Regions from separate parts of the Brenneria nigrifluens DSM 30175 genome, predicted to be linked through region 3. Evidence: predicted binding sites of a transcription regulator. Region 3 holds the regulator's gene; each other region holds the start of a gene.

Region 1 (10,298 bases), 1.1 Mb from region 3:
ACCGGAATCGCCAGTGATCGGGGTGAAATAACATGCTAACATCGTCTCCATATCTATATCATCATGCTCGTGCGCGCATTATGTCGGAAAAACCAATAAACCAATATCTTGCTCATCTGCTGGTGCAGGCTAACCGTCAGGTTAACCGCCAGTTATCTCTGGAGGGGATCACTCTGGAGCACTGGCGTGCGTTGAAATCCATCTCGGAAAACAATGGCCTGACCATGCGCGAGCTTTCCGACAATCTGACGCAGAATTTCCCTACCCTGACGAAAATCATTGATAAAATGGTCAGCGAAGCACTGGTGTATCGCCTGCCTGATGAACAGGACCGACGCAAGGTGCGCTTATTTATCTCCGATAACGGTAAGGCGGTATTGGATAAGCAAAACAGCCGGGTTAACGATCATCAGGGTAAGCTCGAAGATGCCTATGGCAGCGCCGAAGCGCAGATGCTGAAGGAAATGCTGGAACAGTTTTTAAAATCAGTGCCGCACGATTGACCCCACCCCGCTCAGCCGACCTATTCGTTTTACCGTTCCGTTCTTTTGCACGGTACTGGTGAAACTCATGCACCAATAAGGCGAATTTGGTCATCTTTACATTTTTACCGGGATAGGAGCGCCGTTCAATTCCATTCAGTTATAGATTTAAAAATAAATAATCATAAAATCAGTAAATTACATAAATTTAGATCTATGAAACCATGAAAAATGCCATGTTCAACTCCAGGGGATAGTAGCGCCCCTCATCGGCAGTATCTCACTCTGTATCCTGCCCTAGGGCCATTACCATCTGCTGCCACAGAAAGCCCGTTGCCAAACGGTGCTTTTGCCTTTCCGCCCCGGTTGGCGCTAAGCTAAGATTCTGACCATCCTTCACGTCACTAATTCAGAACGCCAAGCGCGGGAGCAATCAAAGCTTCAAGTTCATCGCGGCTTGCGCCGTCCCTTGCCTGAAATGAGATCATCTGCATGACGCCGTGGATAAACGCAGAGCGTTGCTTAATGTCGCATTCAGGGGGCAGTTCTCCAGTAGCGCGAGCATATTCAAGGCGCGTATGTATGAGTTCGCGCGTCTTGTTTCGCGCAACTTTGAGGTACGCCCGTGCCGCTTCATTCTCCGGGAGACAGTTCACAACGCCAAGAATCAGCAGACAGCCACCAGGTGACGTTGATAAAGCAACATCAACGCTGGCAAGAAGCATCCGCTCCAGTCCTTCACGTAGAGTTGCGGCGTTATCTAATTCCTGCATCGGTCTTGCTCCGACCGTCGCAATATAGTGATCCACCGCCTCACAAAATGCTTCCTCCTTAGAGCCAAAAGCTGCATAAAAGCTTGGAGGCGCAATTCCGGCTGCTGCCGTGAGATCAACCAGTTGCGCCCCTTCATAGCCGCGCGTCCAGAATACCTCCATCATCGACTGAAGGGCGGTGTTCCGGTCAAAACCGCGCGGGCGGCCGCGTTGTGTCATGACGTTATCCTTTTGTAATTTTCACTACAATATTCTATTGACCCACGCCGTTATTGGCAATAGCATTTATTGAATTATCACTACAGAAAAGGAATCGCACCATGAGCATTTCCCCCCGCGCAGTCATCGAAGAATTCTTCCGCCGTGCTGGCTCAGGCGAACCTGTTGAAAAGATCGCGGAGTTAGTCAGCGAGAAAGTTGATTGGTTTGTCGCGGGCGATACGAGCGTCGTGCCTTGGATCGGTCGCAAAATCGGGAAGGCAGGTGCCGCGGAGTTCTACGCGCAGATCAGAGAGCAGATCGCATCTGAGGCTTTCTCGGTGCGAGAAATCCTGTCGCAAGGCAATCGGGTCGTCGCAATCGGAGAGCTTGCGTCTCGCGTTTTGCGAACAGATAAGCTAATTGAGTCAGAATTTTGCTTCGATTTCACTGTTGAGAACGGCGAAATCACTCGCTTTCGCCTGTTTGAAGACAGCTTTGCCGTGGCGAAAGCTGCCGTGTGATTGCATTGACACTAATGAACCAACGGAACTCCGAAGCCCATTTAAAGGGGCTTCGTAAAGTTAGTCTTCAATGCTGTGCAGCGTCTCAAGTTCTAGCCGCTCGCCGGTCAGTAAAAAAACATAATGGTCGTAACAAGCTCTGGCATGGAAACGATAAGCTTCCCGTTACTCAAACCAACCAGATATAAAAACAAAAAAGCCCGCAAAGGCGAGCTTAGTTAATTTAGTTATCAGCTATTTATAAACAAGCCTACTCCCACTCAATCGTCGCCGGCGGCTTGCCAGACACGTCGTAAACCACGCGGGAGATGCCGTCCACTTCGTTGATGATGCGGTTGGATACGCGGCCGAGGAATTCGTACGGCAGGTGCGCCCAGTGGGCGGTCATAAAGTCGATGGTTTCCACCGCGCGCAACGAAACGACCCAATCGTACTTACGGCCGTCGCCCATTACGCCGACGGAGCGCACCGGCAGGAAGACGGTAAAGGCCTGGCTCACTTTGTCGTACAGCTCGGCTTTGTGCAGTTCTTCGATAAAGATCGCGTCCGCGCGGCGCAGCAGGTCGCAGTACTCTTTCTTCACTTCGCCCAGCACGCGCACGCCCAGCCCCGGCCCCGGGAACGGATGGCGGAACAGCATATTGTACGGCAAGCCCAGTTCCAGGCCGATTTTGCGCACTTCATCCTTGAACAGCTCTTTCAGCGGTTCCACCAGGCCCAGTTTCATCTCTTTCGGCAGTCCGCCGACGTTGTGGTGCGATTTGATGACGTGCGCTTTACCGGTTGCCGACGCGGCGGATTCGATAACGTCCGGGTAGATGGTGCCCTGCGCCAGCCATTTGACCAGGTCCTGTTTGCAGGCTTCTTCGTCAAACACCTCGACAAATACGCGGCCGATGGTTTTACGCTTCACTTCCGGGTCGTCAATCCCGGCCAGCGCGCTCAGGAAACGCGCCTCTGCCGGCACATGCACAATATTCAGGCCGAAATGGTCGCCAAACATCTCCAGTACCTGATCGGCTTCATTCAGACGCAGCAATCCGTTATCCACGAATACGCAGGTGAGGCGTTTACCAATGGCGCGGTGCAGCAGCATCGCCGTGACCGAGGAGTCGACCCCGCCGGACAGGCCGAGGATGACATGATCGTCCCCCACCTGCTGACGAATACGCGCCACCGCGTCGTCAATAATCTTGGCGGGCGTCCACAACGCCTCGCACTGACAGATATCGCGCACAAAACGTTCCAACAGACGCTGCCCCTGACGGGTGTGCGTCACTTCCGGGTGGAACTGTACGCCGTAAAAACGCTTCTCTTCGTTGGCCATAATGGCGAACGGGCAGGTATCGGTACTGGCTATCGTGACAAAATCAGCGGGGATGGACGTCACTTTATCCCCGTGGCTCATCCATACATCCAGCAGCGGCGCGCCTTCCGCACTTATCGCATCCTGAATGTCGCGCACCAGCGCGCTGTCGGTTTTCACTTCAACCTGGGCATAGCCGAACTCACGTTCATTGGAACCTTCAACGCGACCGCCCAACTGCATCGCCATCGTCTGCATACCATAGCAGACGCCCAACACCGGCACGCCGGCCTGGAAAACATACTCCGGCGCCCGCGGGCTATCAAATTCGGTGGTGCTTTCCGGACCGCCGGAAAGGATAATCCCGTTAGGGTTAAATTCGCGGATCTGCGCTTCTGTGACATCCCATGCCCACAGTTCGCAATAAACGCCCAGTTCACGAATGCGTCGTGCAACCAGCTGCGTGTATTGCGAGCCGAAATCCAGAATAAGAATGCGGTGTTGATGAATGTTTTCTGTCATAAGAGGCGTGTTCCAAAATACGAATTGAAGCAATAATGATTAAACCCGGCGAATAGTACCGGGTTTAACGCTTTAAATCAGCCTGCAAATCACCTTATGAACCCATGCGGTAATTCGGCGATTCCTTGGTAATGGTAACGTCGTGGACGTGGCTTTCCTGAATACCGGCGCCGCTGATGCGCACAAACTCGGCCTGGGTACGCAGCGCATCGATCGTGCCGCATCCGGTCAGGCCCATACAGGAGCGCAGCCCCCCCATTTGTTGATGGACGATCTCTTTCAGACGGCCTTTGTAAGCCACGCGCCCTTCGATACCCTCCGGCACCAGTTTGTCCGCCGCATTGTCGCTCTGGAAGTAGCGATCGGAAGAGCCTTTGGACATCGCCCCCAGCGACCCCATTCCGCGGTAGGATTTGAAAGAGCGCCCCTGATACAGTTCGATCTCGCCGGGAGACTCTTCGGTACCGGCCAGCATCGAGCCCACCATCACACAGGCGGCCCCTGCGGCTATCGCTTTGGCGATATCGCCGGAGAAGCGGATACCGCCGTCGGCAATCACAGGAATACCAGTGCCTTCCAGCGCTTCGACCGCGTCGGAGATTGCGGTGATCTGCGGTACGCCCACGCCGGTGACGATACGGGTGGTACAAATAGAGCCGGGGCCGATACCCACTTTAACCGCGCTGACGCCGGCGTCCGCCAGCGCTTTTGCGCCCGCGGCCGTCGCCACGTTGCCGCCGATAATCGGCAGGTTCGGATATTTGGCGCGGGCATCGCGGATACGCTGCAACACCCCTTCGGAATGGCCGTGTGAAGAGTCGATCAACAAAACATCAACGCCCGCCGCAACCAGCGCGTCGATACGTTCTTCGTTGCCGTCACCGGCGCCGACGGCCGCCCCTACGCGCAGACGGCCGTGTTCGTCTTTACAGGCGTTGGGTTTACGTTCCGCTTTCTGGAAATCTTTTACGGTGATCATGCCGAGCAGATGAAACTGGTCATCCACCACCAGCGCTTTCTCAACGCGTTTTTCATGCATTCTTTGCAGAACGACTTCGCGGGCTTCGGCGTCTTTTACCGTTACCAGGCGCGGTTTGGGAGTCATCACCGCGCTGACCGGCAGATCCAAATCGGTGACAAAGCGAACGTCACGGCCGGTGATGATACCGACCAGCTCATTGCCTTCGGCGACGACAGGGTAACCGGCAAACCCGTTACGTTCGGTCAGCTCTTTTACCTGACGCAGCGTCGTCGTCGGGGTAACGGTCTTAGGGTCGATAACCACGCCGCTTTCATATTTTTTGACCCGGCTGACTTCTTCAGCCTGACGCTCAATAGACATATTCTTGTGGATAAATCCCAGACCGCCCTCCTGAGCCAGCGCAATCGCCAGACTGGATTCCGTTACGGTATCCATCGCGGCGGACAGCATAGGAATATTCAGGCGAATGGTTTTCGTCAGTTGAGTGGTTAAATCAGCCGTGTTGGGCAGAACGGTGGAATGGGCGGGAACAAGGAGAACGTCGTCAAACGTCAGTGCTTCTTTAGCGATACGTAACATGGGCAATATCTCACCAAGGTGGATGTGAAGAACGGATAAAATATTGCCGTGGCATTATACAGAGCGTAACCGGTTGCCTCCAGCATTTTTTTGATAAAATGCTTGATTACCTGTTGCAGGCAGGTAGTATCAATCAATTAAGCCACTGTTTTAAAATTTGATCTGGCTCACAATGTCCCAATTTCCCTCCGCCGCGATTTTTACCGTTAGCCGCCTGAACCAGACGGTTCGACAACTGCTGGAAATGGAGATGGGGCAAATCTGGCTTTCCGGTGAAATCTCCAACTTTTCTCAGCCGTCATCCGGCCACTGGTACTTTACGCTGAAAGACGAGCGTGCGCAGGTACGCTGCGCCATGTTCCGCAACAGCAACCGCCGTGTTACCTTTCGCCCGCAAAACGGCCAGCAGGTGCTGATTCGCGCGGCGATTACGCTGTACGAACCGCGCGGCGATTATCAGCTGCTGGCGGAAAGCATGCAGCCGGCGGGTGATGGTCTCTTGCAGCAGCAGTTTGAACAATTAAAACAGAAGCTCGCCGCAGAAGGGCTTTTCGATCAGCAATTTAAACAGGCATTGCCAAGCCCGCCCAGACGAGTCGGGGTGATCACCTCCGCCAGCGGCGCCGCCCTGCACGATATTTTACAGGTATTGCAGCGGCGCGATCCTTCCCTGCCGGTGGTGGTCTACCCGACAGCGGTGCAAGGCAACGACGCGCCGCAACAGATTGTGCGCGCCATTGAACTGGCCAACCGGCGCGGCGAATGCGACGTGCTGATTGTCGGCCGCGGCGGCGGTTCGCTGGAAGATTTATGGAGCTTCAACGACGAACGGGTGGCGCGGGCCATTTTTGCCAGCCGCATTGCCATCGTCAGCGCGGTCGGCCATGAAACCGATGTCACCATCGCCGATTTTGTCGGCGATTTGCGCGCCCCCACGCCATCGGCGGCGGCGGAACTGGTCAGCCGCAATCAGCTCGAACTGCTGCGTCAGATACAGTCCCAGCGCCAGCGGCTGGAAATGGCGATGGATTATTATCTCGCCCAGCGCAGCCGCGAATTTACCCGCCTGCACCACCGTTTGCAGCAGCAGCATCCGCAGCTGCGGCTGGCGCGCCAGCAGACCCAATTGGTCAGGCTGCGCCAGCGTTTAGATGAGGGGGTGCAGTTGCAGCTCAAACGGCTGTCGCGCCGTAGCGAGCATCTCCAGCAACGGTTGGCTCAGCAACAGCCGCAGCCGAAAATCCACCGCGCGCAGCAACGTCTGCAACAGTTACATTATCAGTTACAACACGCCCTTGAACGTCAGCTCGGCCGGTATAATCAAAGGCTGGGCGCCGCCTGTTCGCACCTGGAAGGAGTCAGCCCGCTGGCGACGCTGGCGCGGGGCTATAACGTCACCACCACCTCTGCTGGACTGATGCTGAAAAAGGTGGCCCAAACCGCGCCGGGCGAAACCTTGAAAACCCGCCTGCAGGATGGTTGGGTCGAAAGCCAGGTCACCGCGCTGGTGCCGGAAAAGAGAACCGCATCAATAGCCAAAAAACGCCGAACATAGCATCGGCTTCCGGACTATACTTAGCGCTGTAGCTGTACGTCTGAATTGCCGATCGCCACCTTTCTCAAGGAGATAGAGGTATGAAGTCCAGACCGATTCACAGCGTCATCCCGCCCTACATCCTGCACCGCATCATCGCCAATGGTTCAGAAGCCCAGCGCCACTGCGCCCAGCTGACCTTGATGCATGTCCAGTCTCTGATGGTAAGCACTCACCCCATAGCGCAACCCCACCCATTGGCTTCTCCCGGTCTGGTTCACCGCGAAATTCACGATGCGGAAAACCAGCAGCAGTTGCCCGGCAAACTGGTGCGCGCGGAAGGACAAGACAGCAACGGCGATATCGCCGCCGATGAAGCCTATGACTACCTGGGCGTTACCTATGATTTCTTCTGGCGGAATTTCCAGCGCAACTCTCTGGATAATCAGGGGCTAACGCTGTCAGGCACGGTACATTACGGTCAGAATTATCAGAATGCGTTCTGGAACGGGCAACAAATGGTCTTTGGCGACGGTGACGGCAAGATATTCAACCGGTTCACCATCGCCATTGATATCGTGGCGCACGAACTGACGCACGGCGTGATAGAAAACGAGGCGAATCTCATCTATTTCAGACAGTCCGGCGCCTTGAACGAATCGTTGTCCGACGTTTTTGGTTCAATGGTGAAACAGTTCCACCTTGGGCAAACCGCAGAGCAGGCGGATTGGACGATTGGCGCCGAGCTGCTGGCCGAAGGGATCCACGGCACCGGCCTGCGCTCAATGTCGAATCCGGGAACCGCCTATGACGATCTGCTGTTGGGCACGGACCCGCAGCCCTCACATATGGACAAATACATTAACACCCGTGAAGACAACGGCGGCGTGCATCTGAACTCCGGTATACCGAACCGCGCATTCTATCTGGCCGCGACCGCGCTGGGCGGCTACTCCTGGGAAAAGGCGGGCTGGATATGGTATGACGCTCTGTGTGATAAATCCCTGCCGCAGAACGCCGATTTCGAGGTATTTTCACGCTACACCGTGAAGCACGCCGGGCAGCGTTTCGACCGGTCCGTGGCCGATATCGTCAAGCAATCCTGGGAAAAAGTAGGGGTTGTATCCGCTCAGGGAAGCCTGTAGATGAAGACATTACCTGAACTTAATGACGATGCCGTGGTAGAGCTGGCGCGTGAAGGCGGTATCGCCTGGATCCCCAAACTGGCCGGACCACGGCGTTTTGCCCTCGCCAACCTGCCGGAGTCAGAGCGGGAACGCATTTGCGCCGCTATTCGCAACGCATTGCCGCTGGCGCGCGACCCCGGAAAATCTGATTCTCCCGGACGCGGCGATCAATTTTATTATCGGATCCATATCAGCTATAGCCATCCACAGAAAAATCACTATGCCGAAGCGATATTGCTGGTTCCGGAGGAATATGCGCCTCCCGAATTGGAGGAACTGTGGCGTAATGGCATTCAGCAATGATGCCGTCAGGCGTCCACGGGAAGAAAGCTGAATACCACGCGTTTCTTTGAGATCAAACCATGCCCCTGCTGGCAAAAATAATCCACCGCGCCGCAGGCTTTCAGCACCTGAAGCAGGTAGTTGCATTCAGGGCAATAGGCTTCGCGCAGATAGTCCTGCCGACAGGCCGGGCAGTGAAAACAGTGGCCGTTTTTCCAGTTCATCACGCCATGACAGCGCGGACAAGTGACTTCCATCTTTTTCCCGTATCGCTAAATAACCCCGAGCGAACGCAAGAAATAGACGCCCAGGGCGATAACAAAGAACGAACCGGCGGTGGTCAGGCCGATAATATTGGCCGCCAGCGTCGGATTGCCGCCCATTGCCCGGGTCATCGCATAGCTGCCCGCCGCCGTCGGCGTGGCGGAAAACAAAAAAATCACCCCGAGCGTAACGCCGCGAAAACCGACCAGCCAGCCGCCCAACGTCAGCATGCCCGGCACCAGCAGCAGCTTGGCCAAGGAGGAGAGCGCCGCCACGTTGGATGAGCGAAAAATCATCCGCAGGTCGAGGCTGACGCCGGCGCACAACAGCGCCAGCGGCAGCGACAGCGCGGCAATAAAGCCGCCGGTCTGCTGGATCACCGTCGGCATCGGCCAGCCGCTTTTCGAATAACACAGGCCGCCCAGCAGTCCGAGGATCAGCGGATTGGTGACTATGCTCTTCAGCAGCGCGGGAATGCTGATCCCCCGCCCGTCAGCCTTACGCTGTAAACTGCGCGTCAAGGTGATAACCGACAGCACGTTAAACATAATCACCGTCACCAACAGATAAAGAGAACCGACGGCGACGCCCTCCTGGCCGTAGGCGCTCATGGCAAACGCCAGCCCCATAATGCCGGTGTTGGAACGAAACCCGCCCTGCACGAAGATACCGCGCTCGGTCGGTTCCTTAACCACATAAACCGCGGCGAACTCCAGCAGCAGATAGCACAGCAACGTGCCGCAGACCCCATAAATCACCAGCGGCAGCTGCTCCATAATCGACTGGTGATTGGTGGCCAAGCTGAAAAAAAGCAGGCAGGGCAAGGATACGTTAAAAACCAATCGCATGGCTGAATCGCAAAAAGCGTCATTCAGCATATTGAGTTTGCGCAGCGCTATCCCCAGCAGCAGCATTAACAGGTTCGGCACCGTAACGTTAAACGCAAAACTCCAGTTTTCCCAAGACATAAACTTTCCCGGCTATTCAGCAAAGCAATGCAGGGCGAATGTCGCCATCCGCCCCGTTTACCCGTTATTTGCTTTTTTTAAGGTGCTGCATCAAACGTTTACGCTTGCGTAACTGATTTGGCGTCAGCGTGTTGCGTTTATCCGCAAAAGGATTTTCGCCCTCTTTAAACTGGATGCGGATTGGCGTTCCCATCACGTTCAGCGAGCGGCGGTAATAGTTCATCAGATAGCGTTTGTAGGAATCGGGCAGATCTTTCACCTGATTACCGTGGATCACCACAATCGGCGGATTGTAGCCCCCCGCATGCGCATATTTCAGTTTTACGCGACGGCCGCGCACCAGCGGCGGCTGATGGTCATCGGCGGCCATTTGCATAATGCGGGTCAGCATGGAGGTGCCGACCCGGCGGGTGGCGCAGCTGTATGCTTCAGTCACGGATTCAAACAGATTTCCCACGCCGCTGCCATGCAGCGCGGAGATGAAATGAATACGGGCGAAGTCGATAAATCCGAGACGCAAATCCAGCGTCTCTTTAACCTGCTCGCGTACCTCCTGCGACAGGCCGTCCCATTTGTTGACCACAATCACCAGCGAGCGCCCGCTATTGAGGATAAAGCCCAGCAGCGAGAGATCCTGATCGGATATCCCTTCGCGCGCGTCTATAACCAGCAGCACCACGTTGGCGTCTTCGATGGC
Region 2 (10,298 bases), 240 kb from region 3:
CGACATATCCACCGTGGTGGTGCTGCGCGCCCCGCCCAACCCCGCATGCACGCTGGCGCTGCCGGTATAGGCGAACAGGTTGAGAAAATCCTTGCCCTGACTCATTTCACCCAGCGTTTTGCGGGCTACGCGGTGATCGAGAAACAGGCCGGTGTCCAGATAATCGGTCAGATTGACCCACAGTTTGGCGTTATACTCCGTTACCAGCAAAAATTCGCCCTTTTGCGCCAGTTTTTCATACTGGCTTTTGCCCTTCTGACGCTCTCGGGTTTTCAAAATCAGCTGGTTCGACGGGATCTCCAGTATGCTCAGCGTGGCGTTAATCACATCAAACAAACGCTGGCGCGCTTTCTGCGCATCCACGGTTTTCGGCGGCGCGTACTCCTGCACCACCACCCAACTGCCGTAGCGGTCGACCGCCACGTTATAGTCGGGCAGATCGGCATCGTACAGGCGGTAGCATTCAATCCCTTGCTGCCTGGCCCATTTCTCCAGCTTGCGCAGATTCTTGCGCAGACGGTTGGCGAAATCCTCGGCGATGCGGCCGCTGTTTTCCTTTTCCCCCTGGCTCGCGGCAAGCTGATAGTTCTTCTGCACGCAGTCCAGCGGACCGTTTTTCGCCTTGAACTGGCGTTCGGCGCGCAGTTGCAGACAGCTGAGCAGTTCCGGCGAGGCGCTGAACAACGACAGTTGCCAGCCGCCGAACTCGCTTTTCATTTTGCGCCCCAGCAGATTGTGCAGCGCAATCAATGCCGGTTCGCTTTCCAGCCGCTCGCCGTACGGCGGATTGCTCACCACCGTGCCGACCGGCCCCTGCGGCAACGGATTCCGTAGCTGGGCGGCATCTTGCACCGCCAGGGTGATTAACTCGGCGACGCCGGCGCGACGGGCATTAGCCCTGGCTATCTCAATCACCCGGCGGTCGTTGTCGGAGCCAAAAAAGCGCGCGGAGGTTTGGTGTAATCCCTGACGCGCGCGCTGCTGCGCTTCCGTCAGCAATTCGCGCCACAGTTCGGCGTCGTGCCGCAGCCAGGCGTTAAAGCCCCAATGGGTGCGATGCAGGCCGGGCGCGCGATCGGCGGCGATCATCGCCGCTTCGATCAGCAGCGTGCCGGAACCGCACATCGGGTCGAGCAGCGGGGTCTCTTTTTGCCAGCCGGAACGCAGCACGATGGCCGCCGCCAGGTTTTCTTTCAGCGGCGCCAGACCGGCCTGCTGGCGATAACCGCGCTGATGCAGCCCTTCGCCGCTCAGATCCAACGCTACGCTGGCGGTATCGCGCTGTAAAAAGACGTTGATGCGGATATCCGGCTGCTGTTTCGCCACGTCCGGGCGCTGCCCCGTTTTGCGGGTAAAGCTGTCCACAATGGCGTCTTTGACCTTCAGCGCGCCATACTGGCTATTACGGATATCGTCGTTGGTGCCGGTAAAATGCACAACGAAGGTTTTGTCGACGCTGAAAATCGTCGACCAGTCGATGGCCTGTACGCCGAGGTACAAATCCAGATCGCTATGCACCTTGAACTCGTTTAGCGGCAGCAAAATGCGCGACGCCAGGCGGCTCCACAGCAGACTTTGGTACAACAGGCGATTATCGCCCTGAAAATGCACTCCTCCTTGCACCACGGCACAGGCCTGCGCGCCCAGCGCTTCAAGCTCATTTTTTAACAATTCTTCCAGACCACGGGCCGTGCTGGCAAACAGAGCATTCATATCTTCGATATCACCAAAAAGAAAATTGAGGCGCATTATAGCTAATCCGTGACGCTTGTCATAAAGTTGCCGTTTTACTTCAGTAAGGAATCAGCGGTGATCGGCGTAACGCGGCTTTATATCCATCCGGTAAAATCTATGCGCGGCTTACAGTTATCCCACGCCGTGGCGTCGGCAAGCGGTCTGGCGCAGGACCGCGGCTTTATGGTGACGCAGCCGGACGGCACCTTTATTACCGCCCGCCAATACCCGCAAATGGTGCTGTTTACCCCGGCCCTGCTACCGGACGGCCTGTTTATCCGCGCCCCCGACGGGCAAACCGCCAGCGTACGCTTTAGCGATTTCGCCGGCGCGCCGCAGCCGACTGAAGTCTGGGGCAACCACTTTACGGCGCGAGTGGCCCCCGACGCCGTCAATAGCTGGCTGAGCCGCTACTTTCGGCAGTCGGTCCAACTGCGCTGGGTGGGCGACAATCCATCACGCCGGGTTAAAAAACATCCCGACGTCGCGCTCTCTTTCGCCGACGGATACCCTTTCTTGTTAATCAATGAAGCTTCTTTGCAGACGCTGCGCCAACGCTGCCCGGCAGGCGTCAGGCTGGAGCAGTTCCGCCCTAATCTGGTGGTGGCAGGCGCCGCGGCGTTTGCTGAAGATAGCTGGCAAACTCTGCGAATCGGCGAGGTGATTTTCGACGTCGCCAAACCCTGTAGCCGCTGCGTGCTGACCACGGTCAGTATTGAACGCGGCAGAAAGCACCCGACGGCCGAACCGCTGGCGACCCTGCAATCCTTCCGCAGCGCGGAAAACGGCGACATCGATTTCGGCCTCAATCTTATTGCCCGCAACGACGGCATTATCCGCGTCGGCGACACGCTGGAAGTGCTGGCGACCAAACCGCCGCGTCCTTATGGTTCAGGTAAAGTCGTGGAGAGCGTCGCGCTCAAACCGCAAGGCGAGCAGAAGATAACCATTGAATATCAGGGACAACGCCTGAAGGGAAACAATCAGCAAATCCTGCTGGAACAGCTGGAGCAGCATGGGGTGCGTATCCCCTATTCCTGCCGTGCCGGAATATGCGGCTGCTGTAAGCTGACGTTGTTCGGCGGAGAAGTTGCGGCACTCAAGGAAAGCGCCGTTGGCGAAAATGGCGCCATTCTCGCATGCAGTTGCATTCCGCAAAGCGATATCAGGCTGCAATAGAAGAGATGCCGGGCGTTAAACCACCTTGGCGAACTGAAAAGGAGACGGCGTCTGTTGGTCCGCCCCCTGAACGGCAACGGGCAATAATCTGTCGTGCATGATTTTTATCGCCTCCCCCAGCGCTATCATCTTGCCATTCAGCATCAGCTGTTCCTGAGCCAGCAGACACAGGCTGGCTTTATCGCCGGCCTCGGCGACCAGGAAATACGCCGCGTCATTATTTTCCGTCAGTCGAACCTGAACAATATCGCCGGTTTGCGGCGCGGGCGTGGCGTCTGAAGGCTGCTGTACAAAATGCCAGCTTTTGGGCATCAGCGGTTTGAGAAAACGGCTGGCGACCAGCGCATTCAATATTAATTCGCCCTGAAGGTCGCGGCTCAATGTCATTTTTTGGCATTTTTCGTTATAGGTAAAAAATAATGCCGCGTCTTCAACGCAGAATGCGCATTCATTAAAAGCATCCGGGGTTAGCATTTTAGACGGGAAACGCGAACGGAATAACATGCCGTTGGCGAGATCCAGCATCAGCCGATCGTGTTCGGTATCAAAATACCAGCGCCAGTTATCGTCAGGTTTCAACTTCATATTATTTACCCTTCGCCTTTTGTTACACCTATTTATAGGAAATGGCTGATTGCAAAACCATGCAATAAAAAACTATGCAATAAAAAAACCGGCAGGTGGTGATAGCTTATTTATGCAAACGAGTAAAATATAGACCAGCCGGGGGAATAAATAAACCCCCCGGAGATAAATGAAAGGCGGAAATGATTAAATATGCGTCACGATATCTTTAATCAGTCGCGGACCGCGGAAAATAAAGCCGGAATATATCTGAATCAAGGTGGCGCCGGCATCCAGCTTTTCCCGAGCGGCAATCAAAGAATCAATACCGCCGACGCCGATAATCGGCAGGCGTCCGGCTAATTCTTGAGATAACCGACGGATAATTGCCGTACTTGACTGCTGTAAAGGACGACCGCTTAATCCCCCGTCCTGACCGCAGTAATTTAATCCCTGGATCAATTTTCGATCGAGCGTGGTATTGGTGGCGATGACCCCGTCAATGTTATGACGCACCAGGCTATCCGCTATCTGGATCAATTCTTTCTCGGAAAGATCCGGCGCGATCTTTACCGCGACCGGAACATATTTCTGATATTTCTCATTTAACTCGGCCTGCTTATTTTTTATAGCCAGTAAAAGATCGTCCAGCGCCTCTCCATATTGCAGGCTGCGTAATCCCGGCGTATTAGGCGAAGAGATATTTATCGCAATATAGCCGGCATAAGGATAGATCTTATCCATGCAGATCAGATAATCTTCTTTCCCCTGCTCTACCGGCGTATCTTTATTTTTACCGATATTGATCCCTAATACGCCGCCGAAACGCGATTTTTTTACCTGCTCAACCAGATAGTCGACGCCCTGATTATTAAATCCCATGCGGTTAATCAGCCCTTCCGCTTCGACGATACGGAACAGTCTCGGCTTATCATTTCCGGGTTGCGGACGCGGCGTTACGGTGCCCACTTCAATAAACCCGAACCCCATCGCGCCCAGCGCATCAATACAGTCGCCGTCTTTATCCAGCCCGGCTGCCAGGCCGAGCGGGTTTTTAAACGACAGCCCCATGCAGTTGACCGGCTTGGTGGGAACGGACTGACGGACGAGAAATTCGAGAGGGGTATTGGTGATACGACGTAATTGCCGGAAGGTCAGTTCATGCGCTCGTTCTGGATCGAGCTGAAATAAAGCTTTCCTGATAACGGGATAGAACATATCGTCTCCTGAGATCCCCATTGCAAATAAACAAAGTCGGAATACGGCGAAATGGTAGTGCCATCACTGCGGAAAGTAAAACGTTTGCGCGCGGAGACCGGCGCTATTCCTCCTTGGGCAGGAATAGCGCAATGGAAAACGCAGGCCAAATGGCATGCGCATAGATCAATACCAAACCCGGCTTTAATCCTGCAACGCTTTGCCGATCTTCTCGAACAGATCGCCGGACAGATTTTCCAGCGATTTTAACTGCTCCAGCGCCTGACGCATCAGCGCCTGCCGTTTGGCGTCGTAGCGTTTTAAACGAATTAAAGGCTCGATTAATCGCGCCGCGACATGCGGGTTGCGGGTATTGAGATCGGTCAGGATCTCGGTCAGGAAGCGGTAACCGCTGCCATCTTCCGCGTGGAACGCCGCAGGATTGGATGCCGTAAACGCGCCGATCAGCGCGCGCAGGCGGTTGGGATTGTTCAGGCTGAACGAACGATGCCGCTGTAGTTCGCGCACCCGTTCCAGCACATCCGCCGCCGGGCTGGTGGCCTGAAGGGTAAACCATTTATCCATCACCAGACCGTCCTGATGCCAGCGCTCGTCGAAGTCGGCCAGCAACGCATCGCGCCCCGGCAACGAGGCGCTCACCGCGGCGGACAGCGCCGCCAGCGAGTCGGTCATATTATCAGCCTGCCGATACTGCGCGTTCACCAGCTTATCCGCCTGGGCCTCATCGCCAAATGCCAGATAGTACAGGCAAATATTACGCAGGGCGCGTTTACCGATATCGCCGTGTTCAATACGGTACTGCGGCGTCAGGTTGGCGCGATAAACCGCCAGCCACTCATCCGCCATTTCTTTCGCCAGCGCCCGAACCATGCCGTCGCGCACGGCGGCGATGGCCGTCGGATCGATGGTTTCGAACAGTTCGGCGATCTCATTTTCGCTCGGCAGCGTCAGGATCTGCGACGCCAGCATGGGATCCAGTTTGTCGTCCAGCAAAATGGCGCGGAACGCGTCAACAACATGCATGGGCAATGAAAGCGCCTGCCGTTGCTGATAGCGGGAAACATTCAGCCGCAGGTAATTCGCCAGCAGACTCTGCGCCGCATCCCAACGGGAAAACGCATTGCTGGCGTGGCGCATCAGAAAGGTCAGCTGTGCGTCGCTCCAGGCATAGTTCAGTTTTACCGGCGCGGAGAACTCACGCAATAAAGAGGGAACCGGCTGGCAGGGAACCTGATCGAAAATAAAGGTTTGTTCCGCTTCGGTAACGTTCAATACCGAAGACAACGGCTGCCCGTTTCTTTGCAGGGGGATCGTCTCTCCCTGGCCATCGTAGAGTTCAATATCCAGCGGAATATGCAGCGGCAGCTTTGGCTGCTTGTCGGCCCCTGCCGGCGTCGCCTGGGCGACGTGCAGCACATACTGCTGGGATGGCGCGTCGTAATCGTCACGGATGGTCAGAACCGGGGTGCCCGACTGGCTGTACCAGCGGCGGAACTGCCTCAGATCCACGCCGGAGGCGTCTTCCATCGCCTGAACAAAATCGTCGCAGGTCGCCGCGCTGCCGTCATGGCGCTCAAAGTAGAGCCGCATGCCCGCCTGGAATTTTTCCTCGCCCAGCAGGGTGTGCAGCATGCGAATCACTTCCGATCCTTTTTCGTATACGGTCAGCGTATAGAAGTTGTTCATTTCTATTACCTGATCGGGACGAATCGGGTGCGACATCGGGCTGGCGTCCTCGGCGAACTGCGCCCCTCTCATCACCCGCACATTATCAATGCGGTTGACCGCGCGGGAGCCCAGATCGGAGCTGAACTCCTGATCGCGGAACACCGTCAGCCCTTCTTTCAAGCTCAGTTGGAACCAGTCGCGGCAGGTCACGCGGTTGCCGGTCCAGTTATGGAAATATTCATGACCGATCACCGCTTCAATATTCAGATAATCTTTATCGGTGGCGGTTTCGGCCTTGGCCAGCACATATTTGGAGTTGAATACGTTCAGCCCTTTATTTTCCATCGCCCCCATATTGAAGAAGTCCACCGCGACAATCATATAGATGTCGAGATCATACTCCAGTCCGAAGCGGGTTTCGTCCCACTTCATGGCATTCTTCAACGAAGCCATGGCCCAGTCGGCGCGATCCAGATTGCCGCGATCGACGTACAGCTCAAGCGCCACCTCGCGGCCGGAGCGGGTGGTAAAACGATCCTCCAGAAGATCAAAATCCCCGGCGACCAGCGCGAACAGATAACAAGGCTTGGGGAACGGATCCTGCCATTCGATCCAGTGCCGGCCGTCGGCCAGCTCCCCCTGGGCAATCCGGTTGCCGTTGGAAAGCAGATAGGGATAGCGCGACCTGTCGGCGGTGATGCGCGTGGTGAATTTCGCCAGCACGTCCGGGCGGTCCAGGTAATAAGTGATATGGCGAAAACCTTCCGCCTCGCACTGCGTGCACAGCGCGTCGCCCGACAGGTACAATCCTTCCAGAGCGCTATTGGCCGCCGGGTTGATCTCGGTTTCAATGCTCAGCGTAAATTCGGCCGGCAACTGCGTCAGTATCAACCCGCCATCCTGCTGCTGGTAATGCGGCCATGACGCGCCATCCACGCTCAGGCTCACCAGCTTCAGGCCTTCGCCGTCCAGCTTTAGCGGCGCCCCCTGCTCGCCCTGCAGCGTCACCTGGCTCACCGCCTTTACCCTGGTTTGCTCGGCGTGCAGGTCGAAATCCAGCGCTATCTCGGTGATGGTGTAATCCGGTGCCCGGTAGTCGTGGCGATATTTCACTTGCGGCTGTTGATTCATATAAAGTTTTCACCTCGTTATAAGCTTCAGTAACTCAGTCTATTCCTGTTACGTCAATGTTACCATGACAAAATAATGCGAATAATAATCATGCCGCAGCACATTTGAATCTCGCCTCCGGCACCCCAATATGTTGTGATAAGGTAATATTTGGCCAAGCAAGGTATACTGTTCGAACCTTGCCGATTGTCCCGCTAGCGGACACGCGTCTAACGAGGATGCTGTAACGCATTATGACTTTACACACTCCCCCGATCCTGACCTCTGTGCTGGATACCGATGCCTATAAGCTGCATATGCAACAGGCGGTGTACCAGCACTATTATCATGTCGATGTGGCGGCTGAATTCCGCTGCCGCGATGATGAGCTGTTAGGGATCCATGCTGAAGAGATCGCCGAACAGGTTAATCTTATGCAGCACCTGGTTTTGAGCGACGAAGAATTTAGCTATCTATCATCTTTGCCTTTTTTCAAAGCGGATTATCTCGACTGGTTGCGGAAATTTCGTTTCAACCCCCGGCAGGTGAGTATCAAAAATCATCACGGCAGGCTGGATATCCGCATTGCCGGGCCGTGGCGCGAAGTGATTTTATGGGAAGTCCCGCTGCTGGCGGTAATCAGCGAGGTCGTCCACCATAACCGCTCGCCGCGGATCGTGCCGCTTCAGGCGGTTGATCAACTGCATAAGACGCTGGATCACTTTCGTAAAATCAGCGCGGACGTGGATACCAGCGGTTTCAGACTGATGGATTTCGGCACCCGCCGGCGCTTTTCCCGTGAAGTGCAGCGGATGATTGTCGCCACATTGCAGACCGAGTTTCCCTATTTAATCGGCACCAGCAACTATGATTTGGCCCGCCGTCTAAACCTGACGCCGGTTGGCACCCAGGCCCATGAATGGTTTCAGGCGCACCAGCAAATCAGCCCGGAGCTCGCCAACAGCCAGCGCGCGGCATTACAGATGTGGCTGCGCGAATATCCCGACCAGTTAGGCATCGCGCTAACCGACTGTATTACCATGGACGCCTTTCTGCGCGACTTCGACCGCCCGTTCGCCGCCGCTTATCAGGGACTGCGGCATGATTCCGGCGATCCCATCGACTGGGGTGAAAAAGCCATCGCCCATTATCAGCGCCTGGACATCGACCCGTTAAGCAAAACGCTGGTGTTCTCCGATAATCTGAATCTCGATAAGGCGCTGCGCCTTTACCGCCATTTCCGGCGGCGCATCAATCTGGTGTTCGGCATCGGAACACGTCTGACCTGCGATATTCCCGGCGTTAAGCCATTGAATATCGTTATCAAGCTGGTGGAGTGCAACGGTAAGCCCGTCGCCAAACTTTCCGACAGCCCCGGTAAAACGATTTGTCAGGATCAGGCCTTCGTCAGTGAATTGCGCAAGGCGTTCGACCTGCCCCGCGTTAAAAAAGCCAGTTGACCGCCGCATCGCGGCCCCGATGATTGCCTGATCTTTAACCCGCCCGCGCCGGAATGCATAAAACTTATGGCATTCCGGCGATTTCTGCTTGTGTCCTGCTCGACGGCAAGTAACATAACGAATTACCCTTTTCAGGGTCATCCACTGTTTCTAAACAATATTTGATTGAAGAGAGAATTTTATGAGCGTAGTGCCTGTAGTCGACGTACTGCAAGGCCGTGTTGCCGTTGACAGCGAAGTCACCGTGCGCGGCTGGGTGCGTACCCGGAGAGATTCTAAAGCCGGTATCTCCTTTGTTGCCGTTTATGACGGCTCCTGCTTTAATCCACTACAGGCGGTGGTGAATAATAATCTCTCCAATTATAAAGATGATGTGCTGCGTCTGACCACCGGCTGTTCGGTGGAAATTAGCGGCAAAGTCGTGGCCTCCCCGGGCGAAGGGCAGAGCTTTGAGCTGCAGGCATCCGCGGTGAAGGTTGTCGGCTGGGTGGACGATCCCGATACCTACCCGATGGCGGCCAAACGCCACAGCATCGAATATCTGCGCGAAGTGGCGCACTTGCGTCCGCGCACCAACATGATCGGCGCCGTGGCCCGCGTTCGTCATACGCTGGCTCAGGCCATTCACCGTTTCTTTCATGAAAATGGTTATTTCTGGGTTTCCACCCCGCTGATCACCGCTTCCGACACCGAAGGCGCCGGCGAAATGTTCCGCGTTTCCACCCTCGATCTGGAAAATCTGCCGCGCACCGAACAGGGCAAGGTGGATTTCAGCGAAGACTTTTTCGGCAAAGAAGCCTTTCTTACCGTATCCGGCCAGTTGAACGGCGAAACCTACGCCTGCGCCCTTTCCAAGGTGTATACCTTCGGGCCGACGTTCCGCGCGGAAAACTCCAACACCAGCCGCCACCTGGCCGAGTTCTGGATGATCGAGCCTGAAGTGGCCTTTGCTTCGCTGGATGATATCGCCGGCCTGGCGGAAAAACTGTTGAAATACGTGTTCCAGGCGGTGCTGGATGAGCGCGCGGACGATATGGCGTTTTTCGCCCAGCGCGTGGATAAGGAAGCGGTCAGCCGTCTGGAAAACTTTATCACCGCTGATTTTGCCCAGGTCGACTATACCGACGCCGTGGAAATCCTGCAAAACTGCGGTCAACGGTTTGAAAACCCGGTTTACTGGGGCGTCGACCTCTCTTCCGAGCACGAACGCTATCTGGCGGAGCAACACTTCAAAGCGCCGGTGGTGGTTAAAAACTATCCGAAAGATATCAAAGCGTTCTATATGCGCATGAACAGCGACGGTAAAACCGTCGCCGCCATGGATGTACTGGCGCCGGGAATCGGTGAAATTATCGGCGGTTCCCA
Region 3 (10,298 bases):
ATCAACAATCCGATAAACCCAATAATCATGCCCGGCAGGGTTTTTGACAGGCCCTCGCACTGGCAGCGTAAAACCTGATAGAACAGGTAGCCAGGCACGCCCCAGAGCAGGGCGTGTAAATAGCCGATGGCTTTTTCAACCAGTTCGGGCGAGTCATTGTTCATCAGGCGGATAATGTGCTGTCCCTGATAAAGCGCCAGCATGGTTAACAGGGAAACCACCAGCGCCAGAAAGAAGGATTGCCGAACCTGATGCGCGATACGATCGCGGCGACCGGAACCATTTAACTGGGCAACCACCGGCGTCAGCGCCAGTAATAATCCGTGCCCGAACAAGATGGCAGGCAGCCAGATAGAGGTGCCTACGGCAACCGCCGCCATATCGGTGGCGCTGTAGGCGCCGGCCATAATGGTATCAACCACCCCCATGGATGTCTGAGACACTTGTGCAATGATGACAGGAACCGCGAGCGCCAATAACTTACGCGTTTCAGACAGGTACTTCTGCACAAACACCTTCCTTGAATTAACCAACCGGATAGCGGGATAATTAAACTTGGATAAACACAATGATATCGCCGATAGAGATAAGGTTGATATTGTAACGACTTGCCTGAAGTAAACCAGCTCGCCGGCGAATAAATTAACCGCGGACATCATGGCGGTTAATATGTCCGGCGATTATTGGCAATGCGGTTTGGTTTTCATCTTCATATGGGGCACACTGCATGCTAGCGACTTATTTCAATCAGCGATGCGCGCGTCGGCGGTATCGCCCGGCAGTTATTTCTTTACACAGTTTTAAGAGGCAAGCCTGATGTTTACCGGTATTGTTCAAGGCACCGCGCCGGTGGTGTCCATTGATGAAAAAGCAAATTTTCGTACCCATGTGGTGCAACTTCCGCCCGAATTACTGCCGGGATTGGTTCCCGGCGCTTCCGTGGCCAATAACGGCTGCTGCTTGACGGTAACCTCGGTGGAGGGCGATCGCGTCAGTTTTGATTTGATGAAAGAAACACTGCGGTTGACCAATCTGGGGGATATTAACGCGGGCGATATCGTCAACCTGGAGCGGGCGGCGAAATATGGCGACGAGATCGGCGGGCATATTATGTCCGGTCATATTATCTGTACGGCGGAAGTGGTGAAAATTCTGGTTTCAGAAAATAACCATCAGATTTGGTTCCGTCTGGCGGACGAATCGCTGATGAAGTATGTGCTGCATAAAGGGTTCATCGGCATTGACGGGATCAGCCTGACGATTGGTGAAGTTACCCGCAACCGCTTCTGCGTGCATTTGATTCCCGAGACGCTGCACCGCACCACGCTGGGACAGCGGCGCCTGGGGCAACGGGTGAATATCGAAATTGATCCGCAGACACAGGCGGTGGTAGATACGGTAGAACGGGTCTTGGCCAGCCGGCATGCGTCCGAGCTGCCGTCCGAGGCGTAACGCGTAAATCCGCGCCCCTGCCGGTTGGATAATCGTGCGGCTTTGGGGGACGGTTTGACGTCAGGCTATTTTAGCGCGGAACCCGTACGCCGCCTTCGATGCCGTTGATGCTGAACAGCACCTGCCATAGCTGAATATTGCGGGCGCGAAACGCGCCGGCGCAGGCATTAAGGTAGTAGCTGAACATACGGCGGAATCGCGCGGAATAGCGATCGGAAATTTCCGGCCAGTGTTGCTGGAAACGCTGGTGCCAGGCCATCAGGGTGCGATCGTAATCGGCGCCGAAGTTATGCCAGTCTTCCATCAACATATAGGGTTCGCTGGCATGGGCGATATGTTGTACGGAAGGAATGCAGCCGTTGGGGAAAATATATTTATTAATCCATGGATCGACTTTGGAGCTGGTTTTTTTGGCGCCGATGGTGTGCAGTAAAAATAACCCGTCCGGCTTAAGATTTTTACTGACCACCCGGAAATAGGTGTCGTAGTTGCGCGGTCCGACATGCTCGAACATGCCCACCGAAACCACCCGATCGAATTGCATATCCAGATCGCGATAGTCCCGCAGCAAAATCGTGACGTCCAGATCCTGGCAGCGCTGCTGGGCTAATTTTTGCTGTTCTTTGGAAATAGTGACGCCGCAAACGGAGACGCCGTACCGGCGTGCGGCGAATTCCGCCAATCCGCCCCAGCCGCAGCCGATATCCAGCAGCGTCATTCCTGGCTGAAGCTGCAGCTTTTCGCAGATCATCTCCAGTTTGTCTTCCTGCGCCTGCTCCAGGGTGGATGCCTGTTTCCAGTAGCCGCAGGAGTACTGCATATAGGGGTCCAGCATCAGCGAAAACAAGTCATTACCTAGATCATAGTGCGCTTCGCCGACTATCCAGGCGCGTTTTTTGGATTGCAGATTCATCAGCCGTGCGGCGGCGACGCGCAAAATATCTTTCAGGTGCTGAGGTATTTTTTCATCCAGTCCGGCGCGTAGTATGCGATGAAAAAAAACGTCCAGCCGCTCACATTCCCACCAGCCATCCATATAACTTTCACCCAATCCCAATGATCCTTCACGCAATACGCGTTTAAAAAAATCAGGATTCTTGACCTTGATATCAAAAGGGCGGGAACCGTTGATTTTTACATCGGCCATGTCCAGCATTTCACGCACAATCCGGGACCATGACGTATGATGACGGCCCAGTTCCTCGACATCCTCTACACATGATGAACTCATAATTTCTCCCTACCTTGCTGCTCGCGAAACACCCGCAAGGAAAGCATAGACAATTATTACCAATCGGTATCGGTGGGATCACCCATCGTCTACTCTCCGAATATCAGAGGAAAATGAAGAGAAAAAAGCCGGTACGCAAACACGTAGAGGCACTCATCCTAAGATAAATACGCAAACTCCCTATGCGCTTAACGCTCAAAGGATAGTGAATTAAATATATACCCGTCATACTTCAAGCTGCAGATGCGTTGGCTGCATTACTCGGCCCCTCCCTGGGCCTCACCCCGTTGGGGCCGCTGCAAGCAGCGTTCAAATCTGCTCCAGGCAGATTTGTCAGTCACCCGAATCACTTACTTGAGTAAGCTCATCGGGATTAAATGAGAGACATCCTGTCTCTCACCGCAGGCCAGCCGTTAGCTGGTCAAATTCGTTCCCGACGAATTTGTCCTTCCCTTGCCGCCTTCCTGCAACTCGAATTATTTAGGGTAAAAATTATGATTGTCGTGCTAAAAACTGCTGTTCAGTTTATGACTGCTTCGGCCAAGGTACAAGTATAAATTGGCCGAAGCATTGTTGGCGTGGCGCGCGTTTCCGTTCTCAGGAGTAACGTCGTTAATCGCGGAATGGGCCGTCGGCCACGGAACGGCGTTCGATAAGGGCGGGGTGTACCTCAATGGTCTGTGCGTCTTCCCTCTTGCTGGTGATGCGGTCCAGCAACATGGCGAAAGCCGATTGCCCCAGCCGTTCTTTAGGCTGATGGATGGTGGTCAGCGCCGGGGTGAAAAAGCGGGAATGGCGGATATTGTCGTATCCGATGACCGAAATATCCTGGGGAACGCGCAGCCCCAGCTCATCGGCGGCGCAGATTGCCCCCATAGCCATAATATCTCCGCCGCAGAACACCGCCGTCGGCCGGTGTTTTTGCGCCAGAATCTGATGCATCGCCTTATAGCCGGATTCAGGCTCGAAATCTCCCTGCACGATCCATTCATCATGAATCTGAATATTGGCGTCGTTCAGCGCTTTTAAAAATCCAAGATAGCGCCCGCTGCCGGTATTCCGTTCCTGAATGCCGGGAATGGCGCCGATATCCCGATGGCCGCGCTCTATAAGGTAGCGGCCCGCCATATAGCCGCCCTCAAAGGCGTTATCAATAATGGTATCGGTAAAATCGCTGTGGGCCTGCCCCCAGTCCATGACCACCATCGGAATGTTGCGATAGTCTTTCAGCATGCTGAGCAATTCAGGCGGGTATTCGGCGCACATAACCAGCAATCCATCGACGCGTTTTTGGGCCAGCATGGAAAGATAGGCGCGCTGTTTATCGAGATTGTTATGTGAGTTACACAAAATCAGCGTGTAACCTTTGGCGTAACAGCTGTTTTCGACGGCTTCAATGATTTCAGCAAAGTAGGGAGCTTCGCTTGAGGTCGCCAGCAAACCAATGGTTTTGGTGTGATTGACCTTAAGGCTGCGGGCGACGGCACTGGGTGAATAGTGTAATTCCTTGATTGCCGTCCTGACGGCGGCCCTGGTCTCTTCGGCGACGAAACGTGTTTTGTTGATCACGTGCGATACGGTTGTGGTAGAAACGCCAGCACGTTTTGCCACATCTTTGATCGTTGCCATGTAAAAATGACTCCTGAAGCGACTTACTTACAGTCGTAAGTATATTGTTAATCGTTTGCCTGCGTTTAATGTTCTCTTTCCAGATAAAAACAGGGTTTCAGAAGGAGAATGCCGAATGTTACACCTGAAGGGGCAAGGCTGGCGTTTTTCGACCGATACACCCATACGCGGCCTGTCGTCAGACAGCGGATTTTGTCCGATTTGCCACTAAAGTGGAAGCGGTAATTTATACTATTAGCGAGACGCCGGTATGAGATTTTTTTCTCAAACTATGAAAGACTGTCAATCGCAATACGCAGTTTTACCCTGAAGTTTGGACGGTCGATACTTTCTTTTGATAATTGGTGTGCGCGAAAAAGGAGACGCCTATGGATACTGACCTGAAAATATCGTTGCTGGCTACCATCGGCGCGCTGGCGATGATCTTGATATTCAGCTTTGCCGCCGTACTGAATTAACGGCCCTGGGCCGAGTCTCTTTTTTATCTTCACGGACAGGTTTAAAGCGTAAAACCTGTCCGCATTCTCTCCGCGCAGGCGTTGGCCCCTAGCCGGTTAACGAACGGTCTGGGGAGTGACCACGCGGCGTGCGCCGACATAGTGCTCCCGCCAGTAATCTTCGCTCAGTTTACTAATACGAATATCCGCGCCGCTACGCGGCGACTGAATGAATTTTCCGTTTCCCAGATAAACCCCAACGTGATCGGCCGCGCCGCGATTGTTGATGCGGAAGAACACCAGATCGCCGCTTTCCAGCTCGTTTTTGCTAATCGGCGCCGCATCGCGCAGGTGGTACATTTCATTCGCCGTGCGCGGGATAGCGATTTTGACCACGTCTTTATAGGCGTAATAAACCAGACCGCTGCAGTCAAAGCCGGTGAACGGCGATGCCCCTCCCCAGCGATAAGGTTTACCCATCTGGCCCATCAGCTTATTCATCGCCGTTAATTTGGCATGTTGAAAGCGTTTTTTATGCGCTTCGCTTAGCGTCAATCCTTTTCCCGTTTTGTCTTGCCGCGCGGCTTTGGTTTTGGAATGGGCGGAGTAAAGCCTGTGGCGGGTTTCCGGCGGCAATTTTTTGAGGTTTTTTTTAACCAGCGCCGGCGTACTGCCCGTCGTTCTTGACGGCGCCTGCTGCCGTTTATGTCTGGTGGAGCGGGGGGTTTTAGCGTTATCGGCGGTTGCAATGACTTTGACGGTAGCCGTTTTTTTACTCTTTTGCGGCGCCAAATCCGGCGTATACGGGGCCGCCTGCGCCAAATTCACCAACAGGTGGCTGAAACATAATATAAAGAGGCCGGTAAATAAGCGCATGATAGCAACGAGCGGTAATAGTCCTTAAATCGCCGATACGCACAGTATTCCCGAAAACGACATTATAAAACAGTGGGAATATCTCCTTTCTTCATACAAAATAGTGAAAAAAAGTTAATGGTGGTTTTTTCGGTGGATTTATCGTCACTGGCGCGGTGAATTATCATCCAATAAGGCCGTGCCGCGGTGAAAATATACCCACATAAAAAATAGCGTTTTTTTGTGGCTGCCGCCCTCGGTACAATATCCTTGAGTGGATGGCGCTGTAACGGCTCATCTGATAGATGGTTAATTAGCCATCCTATAGGTTAAGGAAGCAAGAGAATGACGACAACGACAATTGAAAAGATTCAGCGCCAGATCGCTGAAAACCCGATTCTGCTGTATATGAAAGGTTCGCCTAAATTGCCAAGCTGCGGATTTTCCGCCCAGGCGGTACAGGCGTTGTCTGCTTGTGGCGAACGTTTTGCCTATGTCGATATCCTGCAGAACCCGGATATTCGCGCCGAGTTGCCCAAATATGCCAACTGGCCGACGTTTCCCCAACTGTGGGTCGACGGTGAGCTGGTCGGCGGCTGCGACATCATTATTGAAATGTATCAGCGCGGCGAGCTGCAGCCGCTGATTAAAGAAACGGCGGATAAATACAAATCCCAGCAGCAAGATCAGGAATAAGTCCGCCGGGAGCCGCGTGTATAAGCGCAATGCCTGCCTTATGACGAAACCTGCCGTATAACGAAGAGAGGGGAGCGAAAGCCGCCCTCTCTTTTTGCCAGCTTGCTTAGCTTGCCGCGGAGGCGGCGGCCGGTTGGTTTTCATCCAACGCGATCGGCCATCCGCCCATCCGCTTCCAGCGGTTGACCAGTTCACAAAAGAGCAACGCCGTCTGATTGGTGTCATAGAGGGCGGAATGCGCCTGGCTGGAATCAAAAGCGATACCCGCGGCGATACAGGCTTTGGCAAGCACGGTTTGTCCCAGGACCAGCCCGCTAAGCGCGGCGGTGTCAAAAGTGGCGAAAGGATGAAAGGGATTGCGTTTAAGGCCGCAGCGCTCGGCGGCAGCCATGATAAAGCCATGATCAAAGGTCGCGTTATGCGCCACGATAATGGCCCGGTTGCAGCCCTGATCCTTCAATCCTTTGCGCACGACCTTGAATATCTCATGCAGGGCTTCGTATTCGCTGACCGCGCCACGTAACGGGTTGCCGGGATCGATGCCGTTAAACGCCAGGGCCGCGGGTTCCAATACTGCGCCCTCAAAAGGCTCAATGTGGAAATGTAGGGTTTCATCCGGCTGCAACCAACCATCGGCGTCCATTTTTAATGTTATTGCTGCGACTTCCAGCAAGGCATCGGTTTTGGCGTTAAACCCGGCGGTTTCAACATCGATCACCACCGGGTAAAACCCGCGGAAACGACCGCTCAGGGCGTTGAGGTCATTTTTATCAGCCATTAGTCTCTTAATCTTTAGCAGAATGCAGCGCGTATTATGGCAAATTTTGTCGAGAGATGCAGTATGCGCGGGAAGCCGGCGGACGCCAATCAGTCGCCCGCCGAGATTGATCAATTGCCGAGTCCCTGGCCGGATTGGGATTTTTCTATCAGTTCGATTTTATAACCGTCCGGATCTTCAACGAACGCAATGACCGTGGTGCCGCCTTTTACCGGGCCGGCTTCGCGGGTTACATTTCCGCCCGCATGGCGAATGCGATCGCAGGTGGCGGCCACGTCATCCACTCCCAAAGCAATATGACCATACGCATTACCCAGATCGTAACGCTCCACGCCCCAGTTATAAGTCAGCTCGATGACAGCGCCTTCGCTTTCCTCGGTATAACCGACAAATGCCAGAGTATATTTATACTCCGCGTTTTCACTGGTGCGCAGCAGGCGCATACCTAACACGTTGGTATAAAAGTCGATAGAGCGTTGTAAATCACCAACACGCAGCATGGTGTGAAGTAGGCGCATAATTTTAATTTCCTCGGTTGGCTACCGTGATAAACGGCAACATGACGAAAAAAGCTAACGGATAAGAAGTATAGCGTTGTAGATATGCCGAGTCCAAGTCATTGCCGGCCAAGCAGAATGATAACGTAGGAAAATCCCCTTGAATTATAATGGATATATAATTATTTTACTTGTTACAGTCAGCAAAGACTTGCCAGCGAGAGCGATCGGGGCTTCAATAAACGGGGTAGTAGAAGGAGGCGCGGTGCCTGAGCAATTTGAACTCTTTGCTGTTCCCAATCCTTGCCGTGGCGTTTGTCTGTCCGATGAGCGTGGTTTTTGCCGCGGTTGTTTTCGCAGCCGCAATGAGCGTTTCACCTGGGGGCAGATGAGTGAGGTGCAGAAACAGGACGTGCTGCGTTTGTGCCGGCAACGAATGAAACGCCGGTTGCGCAGCGGGAAATCAGAGTCGCCCGCGGAGTCGCGGCAGCCGTCTTTATTTTGATGCTATCTAACGGCGACTGAATAAAATAAGTCCGAGATCGTTTTTACCACAGCTTTATTTGATAGAATTCTATTATTCAAAAATAATAAAAATAATTTTTCCATTTCTATAAATCAGAGTTGATTGCAATCCAGGGACATAACTTAGCATGCTAATTATAAGGAGAGTTTATGGAATTGCCACTAGGATCTGATTTAGCTCGTTTGGTGCGAGTTTGGCGCGCACTAATTGATCATCGGCTAAAACCGCTGGAACTGACGCAAACACATTGGGTGACGCTACATAATATCTACCATCTTCCGCCCGGTCAGTCTCAGATTCAACTGGCTAAAGCGATAGGTATCGAGCAGCCTTCATTGGTTCGAACGCTGGATCAATTGGAAGATAAGGGTTTGATTACCAGACATGTGTGCTCACATGACAGACGCGCCAAGCTTATAATGCTTACCGAAACGGCGGAACCGATCATACAGGCGGTCAATGATGTAGTCAGTCGCACCCGTAACGAAATTCTATTCGGCATCACCCCTGCACAGGTCGATGAATTGGCTTTGCTGATTTCTCGTTTGGAAAAAAATATACTGGCGTTACATGACAGCCAGTCTTAGTTAATCTTTCATCGCTATATTTGCGGCAAAAGAAATAGCCTTTGGCGATTTTACCGGTTGTATTTTTGCTAAATTTTTAACAACAACGTAATAATTATTGATGGTAATCACCACCGTGCAGGTGGTGATTATGATCATGGATTAGCGTGGTGAAACGGTAATACTGCGGCCGTTGCTGGCCATCGCCACTCGTTGCCCGGCGCTGAATCTGGTTTCGCCCTGTTTTTGAACCACCATAATGGTGCTGCCGTCATCCTTACGGATTTCCAGTTCCACGCCTTGAGTCCGGTTTAGCGCGCCCGTAGCGCTTTGGCCGGCTACGCCACCCGCAACCGCGCCCGCGGCGGTCGCCAGACTACGGCCGGATCCCCCTCCGACTGTGTTGCCCAAAAAGCCCCCCAGAACCGCGCCGCCAAGCGCGCCGATGATATTGGAGTCCTCACCCGCCTGAATTTGTATCGGACGTGTTGATACAATGGTGCCGTAAGTGACGGTTTGCACCTGCTTGGCTTCGGATGCGCTGTAAACATCTCCTGAAAGCGTACTGGTATTGGCGCAGCCAGCCAGGGTAATACCAGCGAGGGTAACCACAAGCAAACGCTTCATCATAATAAATACTCCTGTAATGGCGATATGTCGGGCTGGCTCAGCCTCGGCCGACGATGGTATACGGCTAAATTATGGTCTGGCTTAATGTTCCATTCCACTCTTTTTACTCTTTTTTGCAGAATATAATAGTGTCTTTAAATTGACGGTAAACAGAGAGAAAAATCTGCCGTCCCGGTTTTTGCTATACTGTTCCTCGTCACTCGGCCACATTTTTAACAAAAATTCAACCGCGATAACAAAACATAAAAAATATAATAATTCAGTGTCTTAAAATGCTATTTTTATCCTGGGCCCACGTTTAATGTTAGTTTTCTTTACCCTGCGGGGAAAAGGTCATGAAATGAGATCAGGCAGATATATCGGTGTGATGTCGGGCACCAGCCTTGACGGTATTGATGTGGTGATGGCGGCTATTGATGAATACACCGTGGCGCAACAGGCCAGCTATAGCCACCCGCTGCCGCAGGATATCAAAAAGGCCGTTCTGGGCATGTGCCAGGGACAGCAGGTCACGCTGTCCGCGCTTGGGCAGTTGGATACCCGCCTGGGGGTCCTGTTCGCCGAGGCGGTACTGGCACTGCTTAAAGAGACGGGAGTGAATGCGCGGGATATCACCGCTATCGGCTGTCACGGGCAGACCGTCTGGCATGAGCCGCACGGCGAGGCGGGCTGTACGCTGCAAATCGGTGATAACAACCGCGTTGCCGCCATGACCGGCATTACCACCGTGGGCGATTTTCGCCGCCGCGATCTGGCATACGGCGGGCAGGGAGCGCCTCTGGTGCCGGCGTTTCATCATGCGCTGTTACAGCACCCGAATGAGCGACGCATCGTACTGAATATCGGCGGCATCGCCAATTTGTCGCTGCTGGTTCCGGGGGCCGCCGTACGCGGCTACGATACCGGTCCGGGAAATATGTTATTGGATGCCTGGATCTGGCGTCATTGCGCGCAACCCTACGATAAAGACGCCAAATGGGCGATGGCGGGGCAGGTTGACC

What was found. The regulator PurR, encoded in region 3, represses purine synthesis genes. The targets are predictions, from matches to a motif close to CANGCAAACGTTTGCNTG.
Positions count from the first base shown of each region.
Region 1: the regulator PurR is predicted to act here: its motif matches at 5,429-5,446, upstream of guaB (IMP dehydrogenase).
Region 2: the regulator PurR is predicted to act here: its motif matches at 4,769-4,786, upstream of pyrD (quinone-dependent dihydroorotate dehydrogenase).

Region 1 is NZ_CP034036.1:1,309,754-1,320,051, reverse strand. It holds gene EH206_RS06035 (MarR family winged helix-turn-helix transcriptional regulator) at 81-503, shown strand; gene EH206_RS06030 (TetR/AcrR family transcriptional regulator) at 887-1,474, opposite strand; gene EH206_RS06025 (nuclear transport factor 2 family protein) at 1,576-1,977, shown strand; gene guaA (glutamine-hydrolyzing GMP synthase) at 2,228-3,805, opposite strand; gene guaB (IMP dehydrogenase) at 3,900-5,366, opposite strand; gene xseA (exodeoxyribonuclease VII large subunit) at 5,539-6,921, shown strand; gene EH206_RS06005 (M4 family metallopeptidase) at 7,002-8,045, shown strand; gene EH206_RS06000 (protealysin inhibitor emfourin) at 8,046-8,390, shown strand; gene EH206_RS05995 (zinc ribbon domain-containing protein) at 8,396-8,626, opposite strand; gene EH206_RS05990 (AEC family transporter) at 8,642-9,601, opposite strand; gene der (ribosome biogenesis GTPase Der) at 9,666-10,298, opposite strand, start outside.
Region 2 is NZ_CP034036.1:2,698,869-2,709,166, forward strand. It holds gene rlmKL (bifunctional 23S rRNA (guanine(2069)-N(7))-methyltransferase RlmK/23S rRNA (guanine(2445)-N(2))-methyltransferase RlmL) at 1-1,713, opposite strand, end outside; gene EH206_RS12720 (YcbX family protein) at 1,810-2,913, shown strand; gene EH206_RS12725 (cell division protein ZapC) at 2,929-3,498, opposite strand; gene pyrD (quinone-dependent dihydroorotate dehydrogenase) at 3,685-4,695, opposite strand; gene pepN (aminopeptidase N) at 4,879-7,494, opposite strand; gene pncB (nicotinate phosphoribosyltransferase) at 7,728-8,933, shown strand; gene asnS (asparagine--tRNA ligase) at 9,115-10,298, shown strand, end outside.
Region 3 is NZ_CP034036.1:2,454,600-2,464,897, reverse strand. It holds gene EH206_RS11550 (MATE family efflux transporter) at 1-509, opposite strand, end outside; gene EH206_RS11545 (riboflavin synthase) at 817-1,452, shown strand; gene cfa (cyclopropane fatty acyl phospholipid synthase) at 1,523-2,683, opposite strand; gene purR (HTH-type transcriptional repressor PurR) at 3,296-4,312, opposite strand; gene cydH (cytochrome bd-I oxidase subunit CydH) at 4,681-4,770, shown strand; gene EH206_RS11520 (C40 family peptidase) at 4,867-5,625, opposite strand; gene EH206_RS11515 (Grx4 family monothiol glutaredoxin) at 5,950-6,300, shown strand; gene rnt (ribonuclease T) at 6,407-7,078, opposite strand; gene gloA (lactoylglutathione lyase) at 7,189-7,596, opposite strand; gene EH206_RS11500 (DUF1289 domain-containing protein) at 7,841-8,080, shown strand; gene slyA (transcriptional regulator SlyA) at 8,251-8,688, shown strand; gene EH206_RS11490 (outer membrane lipoprotein) at 8,830-9,297, opposite strand; gene anmK (anhydro-N-acetylmuramic acid kinase) at 9,638-10,298, shown strand, end outside.